2 regions of the Amycolatopsis sp. EV170708-02-1 genome follow, and region 1 is predicted to be linked to the other one. Evidence: riboswitches for the same ligand, from Rfam matches in the RefSeq annotation. Region 1 holds a riboswitch; the other holds the start of a gene.
What was found. A riboswitch is a leader RNA that binds a small molecule or an ion and turns the genes downstream of it on or off. The one in region 1 is predicted to bind glycine.
Positions count from the first base shown of each region.

Region 2: another riboswitch for glycine. It lies ahead of gcvP (aminomethyl-transferring glycine dehydrogenase); the one in region 1 lies ahead of gcvP (aminomethyl-transferring glycine dehydrogenase).

Region 1 covers NZ_CP092497.1:2,090,525-2,096,462, forward strand. The annotation lists gene gcvP (aminomethyl-transferring glycine dehydrogenase) at 1-2,552, opposite strand, end outside; glycine riboswitch at 2,723-2,824, opposite strand; gene MJQ72_RS09655 (MerR family transcriptional regulator) at 2,871-3,452, opposite strand; gene MJQ72_RS09660 (TetR/AcrR family transcriptional regulator) at 3,720-4,364, shown strand; gene MJQ72_RS09665 (bifunctional nuclease family protein) at 4,444-4,917, opposite strand; gene MJQ72_RS09670 (MerR family transcriptional regulator) at 5,138-5,899, opposite strand; gene garA (glycogen accumulation regulator GarA) at 5,896-5,938, opposite strand, start outside.
Region 2 covers NZ_CP092497.1:6,533,137-6,539,074, forward strand. The annotation lists gene gcvP (aminomethyl-transferring glycine dehydrogenase) at 1-1,925, opposite strand, end outside; glycine riboswitch at 1,969-2,070, opposite strand; gene MJQ72_RS29665 (hypothetical protein) at 2,308-2,682, opposite strand; gene MJQ72_RS29670 (3-oxoacyl-ACP reductase) at 2,861-3,628, opposite strand; gene MJQ72_RS29675 (aldehyde dehydrogenase) at 3,631-4,995, opposite strand; gene MJQ72_RS29680 (gamma-glutamyl-gamma-aminobutyrate hydrolase family protein) at 4,992-5,705, opposite strand; gene MJQ72_RS29685 (glutamine synthetase family protein) at 5,686-5,938, opposite strand, start outside.

The DNA of each region.
Region 1 (5,938 bases):
GGGAAGGACATCGTCGGCGCGTGGAGTCCGTAGTCGGCCAGCCGCTTGGCGACGTCGTCCACGGTGACGCCGGTCCGTTTGGTGAGCGCGCGGAGATCGAGGATGCATTCGTGCGCGACCAGGCCGTCGTGCCCGGAGTACAGCACCGGGTAGTGCTCGGCGAGCCGCTTGGCGACGTAGTTGGCGTTCGCGACGGCGGTCAGCGTCGCCCGCCTGAGGCCTTCCGCGCCCATCATCCGGACATAGGCCCAGGAGATCGGCAGGATCGACGCGCTCCCCCACGGCGCCGCGCTGATCGGGCCCACGCCGGTGGCCGGGCCCGCGTCCGGTTGCAGCGGGTGGTTCGGCAGGTACGGCGCCAGATGCGCGCGGACGCCGATCGGCCCGATGCCCGGCCCGCCGCCGCCGTGCGGGATGCAGAAGGTCTTGTGCAGATTGAGATGCGAGACGTCCGCGCCGAACCTGCCGTACTGCGCCACCCCGATCAGGGCGTTCAGGTTCGCGCCGTCGACGTACACCTGACCGCCCGCGTCGTGCACCAGCGCGCAGACCTCCCGGACGGTGTCCTCGTAGACGCCGTGCGTCGAGGGATAGGTGATCATGATCGCGGCGAGGTCTTCCGCGTGCTCGTCCACAGTGGACTTGAGGTGGCCGAGGTCGATATTGCCGTCGTCGTCGCATTTCACGACGACCACGCGCATCCCGGCCATCACCGCGCTGGCCGCGTTGGTCCCGTGCGCGCTGGACGGGATCAGGCAGACGTCACGCGCCGCGTTCCCGCGTTCGCGGTGGTACGCGCGAATGGCCAGCAGCCCGGCGAACTCGCCCTGGCTTCCGGCGTTCGGCTGCAGGGAGACCGCGTCGTAGCCGGTGATCCCGGCGAGCCAGCGCTCCAGATCCCGTACGACGGCGAGCAGACCGGCCGCGTCCTCCGCGGGCGCGAACGGGTGCAGCCCGGCGAACTCGGGCCACGTGATGGGCTCCATCTCGGCCGTGGCGTTGAGCTTCATCGTGCAGGAGCCCAGCGGGATCATGCTCCGGTCGAGCGCGACGTCCTTGTCGGACAACGCCCTCAGGTACCGCAGCAACGCCGTCTCCGAGCGGTGCGCGTGGAAGACCGGATGGGTCAGGTAGCCGCTGGTACGGCGCAGATCCGGCGGGAAGCCGTCGGCGGTGTCCGCGTCGAGCGAGTCCACATCGGACACCGCGACCCCGAACGCCTTCCACACCAAGGAAAGATGTTCACGAGTCGTCGTCTCGTCGCAGGCGACGGCGACGTGGTCCGCGTCCACGAGCCTCAGGTTCACCCCGAGCTCCCGTGCCGTGCCGACGATCGCCGTCGCATGGCCTGGGACGGAGACCGTGACCGTGTCGAAGAATTCACAGTGCACGACGTCGACACCGCTTTCGGCGAGCCCCGCCGCGAGCACCGTGGCCATCCGGTGTGCGCGGTTCGCGATGGCGCGCAGCCCTTCGGGGCCGTGGTACACCGCGTACATCGACGCGATGACCGCCAGGAGCACCTGGGCGGTGCAGATGTTGCTCGTCGCCTTCTCGCGGCGGATGTGCTGCTCGCGGGTCTGGAGCGCGAGCCGGTACGCGGGGGCGCCGTCGGCGTCCTTCGACACCCCGACCAGCCGGCCGGGCAGCTGCCGTTCGAGACCCTGCCGGACGGCGAGGTACGCCGCGTGCGGCCCGCCGAAGCCCATCGGGACACCGAACCGCTGCGTCGTCCCGATCGCGACGTCGGCACCGAGTTCACCGGGCGGGCGCAGCAGGGTCAGCGCGAGCGGATCCGCGGCCATCACCACGGCGGCGCCCAGCGCCTTGACCTCGGCGATCGTGTGGTCCCATTCGCGAACGACGCCCGACGCGCCGGGATACGACAGCAGCACTCCGAAGAAGTCTCCACCGAGCCCGAGCCCGGTGATGCCCTGCGACAGGTCCGCGGTCACCAGCTCGATGCCGAGCGGTTCGGCGCGGGTGCGCAGGACCTCGATCGTCTGCGGAAGGGTGTCCTCGTCGACCACGAACCGGTTCGACTTCGCCTTGCCCGCCCGGCCGACCAGCGTCATCGCCTCGGCCGCCGCGGTCGCTTCGTCCAGCATGGAAGCGTTGGCGATCGGCAGACCGGTCAGGTCGGAGACCATGGTCTGGAAGTTCAGCAACGCTTCGAGGCGCCCTTGCGAGATCTCCGGCTGATACGGCGTGTACGCGGTGTACCAGGCCGGGCTCTCCAGCACGTTGCGGCGGATCACCGGCGGGGTCACGGTGTCGTGGTAGCCGAGGCCGATCATCTGGACCATCGGCCGGTTGCGCGCGGCCAGCGCGCGGAGTTCGGCGAGCGCGCCGGTCTCGGTGGCGGGAGGCGGCAGGTCCGGCGGGGTCGCGGACTCCCGCAGCGACGCCGGGACGGCCCGCTCGGCGAGCTCTTCGAGGGAGGCGACCCCGACGACGTCGAGGATGCGCGCGAGCTCTTCGGCGCCGGGACCGATGTGCCGGTCCGCGAAGGGGGTTCCGGATTCGAGGGCGGCCAGTGAACCGGGCTCCATCGGGGACCTCCCAAGACGCGGGGGTGGGGCCGGGACGATTGTCCTGGCCCTCCCCACTCTGTCCGTACCCCCGAGGGGGCGCCTGAGAGTTTCGCCCGAGTGTTGAGCCGGGCTTGCACCGTCGGCGGGGCCGCCAGGCTGTGACCTGGCGAACCACTTTCCAGAGGCGTCTCTTCCGCGCGGTCCAGGGTGCCTGAGAGGTTCCGGGGAGGACTTGCTCCTTCGGCGCCGAGCTCAACGGTTATCGACTCGGTCTCTCCCGCGCGGATTCGTCGACCGCGGAAGTGAGCCTACCCTGCCGCCCGCGCGGCCTCATGATCAGCCGGTGCGACGCGCGTTACGGCGCTGCGTGAGCTCGTCGGGCGCGACCGTTTCGATCACGCCGCCGTCGGCCCGTTCGGCCGGGAACTCGTGGATGGTGCCGCTGATCTCCTGCATCGCGCCGCTGACCGCGATCCCGAAGACACCCTGCCCGCCCTGGAGTAAATCGACGATCTCTTCGGGCGAGGTGCACTCGTAGACGGTGGTGCCGTCGGAGAACAGGGTGACCTTGGCGAGGTCGCGGACGCCACGCAGGCGCAGGTGGTCGACGGCGACGCGGATGTTCTGCAGCGAGACGCCGGTGTCCAGCAGCCGCTTGACCACCTTCAGGACGAGGATGTCCTTGAACGAGTAGAGCCGCTGCGAACCGGAGCCGTGCGCCGTGCGGATACTCGGCGCGACCAGCTTCGTGCGGGCCCAGTAGTCGAGCTGCCGGTACGTGATCCCGGCGATCTGGCAGGCGGCGGGGCCGCGGTAGCCGACGAGTTCGTCCGGGAGGGAAGAGTCGGGGAACAGCTCGCCCTGCTCGCCGTCAGCGACCGGAACGAGCGGCTCTTGAGGGCTACCAGCCTCGACCACGCCATGCCTCCCCTCGCCCGACCTGGCGGCCGGCGAACAAAGCCGCGCGGACCCACGGGAGTCCGCACCGGAGTTCCTCGTCAAGACGGATGCCCCAGACATCCGAATCACACCTTGGCGATTCACCTTCATTGAAGGTAAGCGCGTCCGGCAAACCGGTCAACGCGACGCGCGGTCGGCCTCAAGCTCTTCTTGAGGCTTGTCGAGGACAGTCCCCCATTCGGCGGCACGCTTGCCGGATTTACTCAGCCGTGTTAATTTTTACTCATGCAAGTAAATCCCTCCACCCAGAGCGCCCTTCAAGAGGTCCAGGCGGAGCTGGGGCTTTCGGTCACCGAGGCGGCCCGGCGGGCCCAGATCGTCGGGGCCACGATCGCGACGATCTCCGATCTCGGCTACCACAAGACGTCGTTCGCGAAGATCAAGGAGCGGGCCGGGCTGTCCAGCACCCGGATCATCTCCTACCACTTCACCAACAAGGCCGGCCTGATGCAGGCCGTGGTCACCACCGCGACCGGGATGAAGGACAAGTTCCTCGAGGAGCGCATCGAGGGCACGACCGATCGCGCCGGGCTGCTGCGCGGCTACATCGAGGCGGAGATCGCCTTCCTCGGCTCGTACCCGGAACTGGTGCGGGTCATGGTCGAGATGGCTTCCAGCGGCTCGGATGCCGAGGGCTGGTTCATGTCGGCGCCGCTCGTCGAGGAGTTCCGGACCGGGCGGCTCGAACGTCAGCTGCGCCAGGGCCAGCAGGAAGGCGCTTTCGGCGCTTTCGCGGCGGACGTGATGGCGCTGTCGATCGCGCAGGCCATCGACGGCGTCGCGGCGAAGTTCGCGGCCGATCCGAAGCTGGACCTGGAGCGGTACGGGCGTGAGCTGGCGGACCTGTTCCTCAAGGCGACCGCGGCCTGAACTGCATCCAGAGGACTAAACGCGCATGAAAGAAGGGGCGGCACCACCAGGCGCCGCCCCTTCTTTCAAGTTCCCAGGATCAGGTGTCCGCGCCGCGGAAGTCCTCCGGCGAGACCGAGTCGAGGAACTCACGGAACTTCTCGACCTCGTCCTCCTGCTCGTCGGGGATGATGAGGCCCGCTTCCTCCAGCACCGCGTCGACGGCGTGGATGGGCACCCCCACCCGCAGCGCCAGCGCCACCGAATCGCTCGGCCGCGCCGAAACCCGGATGTCCCCGTCGAAGACCAGTTCCGCGAAGAACGTGCCTTCCTTCAGGTCGGTGATCACGACCTGCTCCAGCTCGCGGCCCAGCGCGCCGATGACCTCCTTGAGCAGGTCATGGGTCAGCGGACGGGCCGGGCGGACTCCCTGCTGCTCCAAGGCGATGGCGGTGGCCTCGACCGAGCCGATCCAGATCGGCAGGTAACGCTCGCCTTCGGTTTCCCGCAGCAACAAGATCGGCTGATTCGCGGGCAGCTCCACCCGCACGCCGACGACGCGCATCTCGCTCATCGGGCTTCGCCTCCCTCTCGTGCGCACGGGCCGCAACGCTTGTCTCGACGACCAAGCGACGGTAGTCCCGACGCTACCCGTCTTCCGAGCGCTGTGCTCGCTGTCTCCGACATTCCTGGTTCGCCCGTGGCAAACCCGACTCTCACGGTACGGCATAGGGTGCCGAACATTCAGGCATTGACAAGTGGCCTCGCAACGGCTCCCGGCTCCCCGGAACCGTTCAACCGCCCGTGACAGCCCGTATTCCGGCCTTCACCAAGAGCGTGTGCAACGCCACGGTCAAGGCGGCGAGCTCCCGGACGACTTCGTCGCCCCTCGCCTTGGCGTCCTCGTCACGATGCCGATACACCGGGGTCACGATCTGCTCCAGCAGGCCGACCTCGCGGTCGGCCGCGGCCCGGAAGGCACGCAGATGTCTCGGCTCTATACCGAATTCGGTCATCGCTTTCACGGTCTTCGCCACGAGGACCGCGTCGGGGTCGAAGAACCCCGCCGCGCCCGGGCGCACCAGACCGTATTGCCGCAGCTCAGCCAGGGTGGCGGCGTCGACGCCCGCCTGGCGGAGCAGATCTTCCTCGGTCAGCCTGATCTCGCGATCGGTCTCGAAGTCCCCCGGGGACGGCAGTCCGCCGTTCTCCCCGGGGGCGTCGAGTGAAACGAGTTTCCGCGGCAGCCTCGGCATCCCCGCCTCGGGGGCGGCGCCTCGATCCGCAGCGTCCAGCTGTTCCTTGATGACCTTCAGCGGGAGGTAATGATCCCGCTGGGCGGACAGGACGAATCGCAACCGCTCCACGTCCGCCGGAGCGAACTGCCGGTACCCCGACGGGGTCCGGCCCGGCTGGACCAGACCCTCCGCCTCGAGGAACCGGATCTTGGAGATGGTGACATCGGGAAAGTCGCCGCGCAGCTGTGCCAGCACGGCCCCGATGCTCAACCCATCGCGCTGCGACGCATCCCGATCAGGCCGCCCGGCCGCCGTCACCGTGCCCCCTGGCCCCCGGATCCCGGGCCGGTCAGGAAG
Region 2 (5,938 bases), 4.4 Mb from region 1:
ACACCGTGCGTGGACGGGTACGTGACCATGATCGCGGACAGCGTGTCGCGGTTGGCCTCGACCTTGGCCCGCAGGTCTTCGAGGTCGACGTTGCCCTCGTCGGTGCACTTGACCACGACGACGCGCATCCCGGCCATCACCGCGGAGGCGGCGTTCGTGCCGTGCGCGGACGACGGGATCAGGCAGACCTCGCGCTCGGCCTGACCGTTCGCGTGGTGGTACGCACGGATCGCGAGGAGGCCGGCGAGCTCACCCTGGCTGCCCGCGTTCGGCTGCAGCGACACCTTGTCGTAGCCGGTGACCTCGGCGAGCCAGCCGGACAGCTGCTCGACCAGGGTGTGGTAGCCCTCGGCCTGGTCCGCGGGCGCGAACGGGTGGATCCCCGCGAACTCGCGCCAGCTGATCGGCTCCATCTCGGTGGTGGCGTTGAGCTTCATCGTGCAGGAGCCCAGCGGGATCATGCCGCGGTCGAGCGCGTAGTCCAGATCGGACAGTCCGCGCAGGTAGCGCAGCATCGCGGTCTCGGAGCGGTGCGAGTGGAAGACCTCGTGGGTGAGGTACTCGCTCTCGCGGCCGAGGCCGGCGGGCAGCGCCTGGGCGCTTTCGGCCTTGTTCTCCACGCCGAACGCGGCGAGCACCTTGGCGATGATCGCGGGCGTGGTGACCTCGTCGACCGCGATACGGACGTGGTCGGCGTCGACCGGGCCGAGGTTGATCCCGTTCTCCCGCGCGACCGCGACGACGGCTTCGGCCTGTCCGGGCATGCGGGCGAGGACGGTGTCGAAGAAGCCCTCGTGGACGACCTCGACGCCGGCCGCACGGAGCGCGCCCGCCAGCCCGGCGGCGAGCTCGTGGACGCGGGTCGCGATGCGCTTGAGGCCGTCCGGGCCGTGGTAGACCGCGTACATCGCGGCGAGCACGGCGGGCAGGACCTGCGCGGTGCAGATGTTGGAGGTGGCCTTCTCACGGCGGATGTGCTGCTCGCGGGTCTGCAGGGCGAGGCGGTACGCGGGGTTGCCGTCGGCGTCGACCGAGACCCCGACCAGGCGGCCCGGCAGCGAGCGCTCGAGCCCGGCGCGGACGGCCATGAACCCGGCGTGCGGGCCGCCGTAACCGAGCGGGACACCGAAGCGCTGGGTGGATCCGGCGGCGATGTCGGCGCCGAACTCACCCGGCGCGGTGATCAGCGTGAGGGCGAGGAGGTCGGCGGCGACGGTGTACAGCGCCCCGGCGGCCTTCGCCGTCTCGGAGATGGCGGAGTAGAAGCCCGCGCCGCGCAGCACGCCGGAAGCGCCCGGGTACTGGACGACGACGCCGAAGAACTCCTCCGGCAGGCCGGTGAGCAGGTCGCGGACCTCGACCTCGACGCCCATGGCCTCGGCGCGGGTGCGGACGACCGCGATCGTCTGCGGCAGGCACTCGGCGTCGAGGACGACCTTGTTCGACTTCGCCTTCGACGCGCGGCGCATCAGCATGACGGCTTCGGCGACGGCGGTGGACTCGTCGAGCAGGGAGGCGTTCGCGGTGGCGAGACCGGCCAGCTCGGAGACCATGGTCTGGAAGTTGAGGAGGGCTTCGAGACGGCCCTGCGAGATCTCCGGCTGATACGGCGTGTAGGCCGTGTACCAGGCCGGGTTCTCCAGCACGTTGCGGCGGATGACCGCCGGGGTGACCGTGTCGTGGAAGCCGAGGCCGATCATCTGCGTCATCGGCTTGTTGAGCGCGGCGAGCGCGCGAAGCTCGGCGATGGCGTCCTCTTCGGACGCGGCGGGGGGAAGTTCGAGGTCGCGGGTGACGCGGATCGCGGACGGCACCGCGGCCTGTACCAGGGCATCGAGACTGCCGTAGCCGACCTCGGCGAGCATCTTGGCCTGCTCGGACTCCGAGGGGCCGATGTGCCGGTCGTCGAAGGACGTACTGGTCAAGGGAGCTCCTTCAATCAGGCGCCGGATAGACCGGTGCGCTGGGAACTCCCCCTCTGTCATGGCACCTGAGAGTTTCACCACCGTCGAGGGTGGCTTTCACCTTGGGTGAGGCGCACTTGCGCGCCTGCTTTCCAGAGTGGCCTCGCGTGAAGCGGTAGTGGGTACCTGAGAGATTCCGGGGAGTTTGCTCCTTCGGTGCCCCACCACGTTCGTGGGGGCTCTCCCGCTCCAGCTCGACGGCCCTGTCTGAAGTTGTGCGCACACCGTACCTGGCCTGTTCAGCGCGCGTCTACTTACCACCGGCCACGTCACTCGCGTGTCTGGAGCCGTAACTCGTGAGTTACGCCTCCAAGCACGCGAGTGACGCGCCTGATCACGCGAGTTACGCGTTCTCCATCATCATCTCGGCGGTGATGGTGCCGCAGAGCTCGGCGCAGCGCATCATCATGCCCGCCGCGTCGGCGAGCTCGGCGTCACCGGTCTTGGCGCACTCGTCGGCGCACATGCGCATCATCTGGGAGGCGAGGCCGCACATCTTCGCGCACATGCGCATCATCTCGAGGTCGGCGACCATCGCGGAGCAGCGCATCATCATGTCGGCGCACATACGCGACATGTCCGCGCAGGTCACCATCATCATCCCGAGCTTCGCGCCGCCCATCTCCATGCAGCGCGTCATCATCTCCTCGCACCGGACATGACACTCGTTGCACAGGTCGATGCAGTCACGCATGGCGGTGCTCATCTGCCGGGTCATTCTGGGCCTCCTGGGTGGTCCTGGATGCTGGCTCGCGCTGTCAGGACTACAGCGCAGGTCAGCGGCCCGCCATCCCAGCCACCGGGACGAGTGACGCACACCCTGGGCCCGGTCCGTGAAGGCCTCCTTGAGGGACTCTGGGTCCCTCAAGGAGGCCTTCACGGACAGCTGCCCGAGGTCAGAGCGGGGTGACGTAGGCGCCCGAGATGCCCCCGTCCACCAGGAACTGCGAAGCCGTGATGAACGAGGCGTCGTCGCTCGCCAGGAAGGCGACCGCGGCCGCGATCTCCTCCGGCTCCGCGAACCGCCCGACCGGCACGTGCACCAGCCGCCGCGCGGCCCGCTCGGGGTCCTTCGCGAACAGCTCCTTGAGCAGCGGCGTGTTCACCGGACCCGGGCACAGCGCGTTCACCCGGATGTTCTCCCGCGCGAACTGCACGCCCAGCTCCCGGCTCATCGCGAGCACCCCGCCCTTGGACGCGGTGTACGAGATCTGCGACGTCGCCGCACCCATCACCGCGACGAACGACGCCGTGTTGATGATCGAGCCCTTGCCCTGCCGCTGCATATGCGGCAGCACGGCCTTGCAGCACAGGTACACCGACGTCAGGTTGACCTTCTGTACCTTCTCCCACGCGTCGATGCCCGTGGTGAGGATCGAGTCGTCCTCGGGCGGGGAGATGCCCGCGTTGTTGAACGCGACGTCGACCGAGCCGAAAGTGTCCACAGTGGTCTGGAACAGGGCCTCGACCTGCTCGGCGTCGGTGACGTCGGCCTGCACGAACAGGCCGCCGACCTCGTCGGCCGCGGCTTTGCCCGCGTCGGCGGAGATGTCGCCGATGACGACCTTCCCGCCTTCGCTCGCCAGCCGCCGCGCGGTGGCGAGGCCGATCCCGCTGCTGCCGCCGGTGATGACCGCGACGCGGCCTTCGAAACGCTGAACCATTCCTATTCCTCCGTGCTGATGAAGACGTTTTTGGTCTCGGTGAAGGCGTCGACGGCGTCCGGGCCGAGCTCCCGGCCCAATCCGGACTGCTTGAACCCGCCGAACGGCGTCCAGTACCGGACGGACGAATGCGAGTTGACCGACAGGTTCCCGGCTTCGACACCGCGCGCGACGCGGAAGGCGCGGCCGACGTCGCGGGTCCAGATCGAGCCGGACAGCCCGTACTCGGTCCGGTTGGCCATGGTCACCGCGTCCGCCTCGCCGTCGAACGGGACCACGGCGACGACCGGGCCGAAGATCTCCTCGGACGCCAGCGGATGCCGCAGGTCCGGCGGGGTGACGACGGTCGGCGCGAACCAGTATCCGGGCCCGGCGGGCGCGCTGCCCCGGAAGGCGACCGGCGCGGCATCGTCCACATAGGACGACACCTTCGCGTGATGCCCGGCCGAGATCAGCGGCCCCATCTCGGTCACCTCCAGCCGCGGATCACCGACGACGACGCCGTTCACGGCGGGTTCCAGCAGCTCCATGAACTTCTCGTACACGCTCGACTGCACCAGGATCAGCGACCGCGCGCAGCAGTCCTGCCCGGCGTTGTCGAAGACGCCATACGGCGCGGTGGCCGCGGCCTTCTCCAGGTCGGCGTCGGCGAAGACGATATTCGCGTTCTTGCCGCCCAGCTCCAGCGTCACCCGCTTCACCTGCGCGGCGCAGCCCGCCATGATCTGCTTGCCGACCTCGGTCGAGCCGGTGAACACCACCTTCCGCACCGCCGGGTGGTCCACGAAACGCTGCCCCACCACGGATCCCTTGCCGGGCAGCACCTGGAAGACGTCTTCGGGGATCCCCGCCTCGCGGGCGAGTTCGCCGAGGCGGATCGCGGTCAGCGGGGTGAGCTCGGCGGGTTTGAGCACGACGGTGTTCCCGGCGGCGAGCGCCGGTGCGAACCCCCAGCCCGCGATGGGCATCGGGAAGTTCCACGGCACGATCACCCCGACCACGCCGAGCGGCTCGTGGAACGTCATGTTCACGCCACCGGGCACCGGGATCTGCTTGCCGCTCAGCCGTTCGGGCGAAGCCGAGTAGTACGTCAGCACGTCGCGGACGTTGCCCGCCTCCCAGCGCGCGTTGCCGATCGTGTGGCCGGCGTTGGCGACCTCCAGCGCGGCGAGGTGCTCGATGTCGGCGTCGACGGCGTCGGCGAACCGGCGCAGCAGCCGCGCCCGGTCACCGGGGGCCACGGCACGCCAGGCGGGGAACGCCGCGTGCGCGCGGGCGATCGCCGCGTCGGTCTCCTCGGCCGAGGTCAGCGCGACCGACCTCACCACCTCTTCGGTGGCGGGGTTGATGACCTCGAAGGTGGTCACTTCATCTCCTTCGCAGCTTCTACCAGCGCCTCGAAAAGCCTGGTGTCGTCGGGATTCTGTTCGGGATGCCATTGGACGCCGAGCACGAACCCGTCGCCGGGCAGTTCGGCCGCCTCGATGGTCCCGTCGGCGGCCCAGCCGACCGGGATCAGGCCGTCGCCGAGCTTGTCGATCGCCTGATGGTGGTAACACGGCACCTTGGTCTCGGCGCCGAGGATCGACGCGACGCGGCTGCCCTCGGCAAGCGTCACCGTAGTGGTGCCGAAGCTACCCGGCGCGGGCTGGTGATCCGCACTGTCCAAAGTGTCCGGCAGGTGCTGGGCGAGCGTGCCGCCCAGCGCGACGCTGAGCACCTGCAGCCCGCGGCACACGCCGAGCACCGGTTTCCCGCTGTCCAAAGCGGACCGCAGGAGGCCGAACTCGAACGCGTCCCGGTTCGGCCTCGTGTACGTCGTCGCGTGCTGTTCCTGGCCGTAGCGCGCCGGGTCGACGTCCGCGCCGCCGACCAGGACGAGACCGTCCACGGCGGACATCAGCCGATCGTGTGCCGTGCTCACCGGCGGCAGCAGGACCGGGATCCCGCCCGCCGCGACGATCCCGTCGACGTAGACCCGGTGGAGCAGCGCCGCTTCGGTCTCCCACACCAGGAACTTCGCGGGTTCCAGATAGGACGTGAGCCCGATCAGGGGTTCAGAGACGTTCGAAGCCACGGATCCTCTCCCAATCGGTGACGGCGGCGTCGTACGCGGTGAGCTCGACCTTCGCCGCGTTCAGGTAGTGGTCGACGACCTCGTCCCCGAACGCGGACCTCGCGAGTTCGCTCCCGTCCAGCAGCGTCGCGGCCTCCCGCAGGGTGGTCGGCACGGTCGGCTTGGCGGAACCGTAGGCGTTGCCGTGGAACTCCGGCTCCAGTTCCAGCTCGTTCTCAATGCCGTGCAGCCCG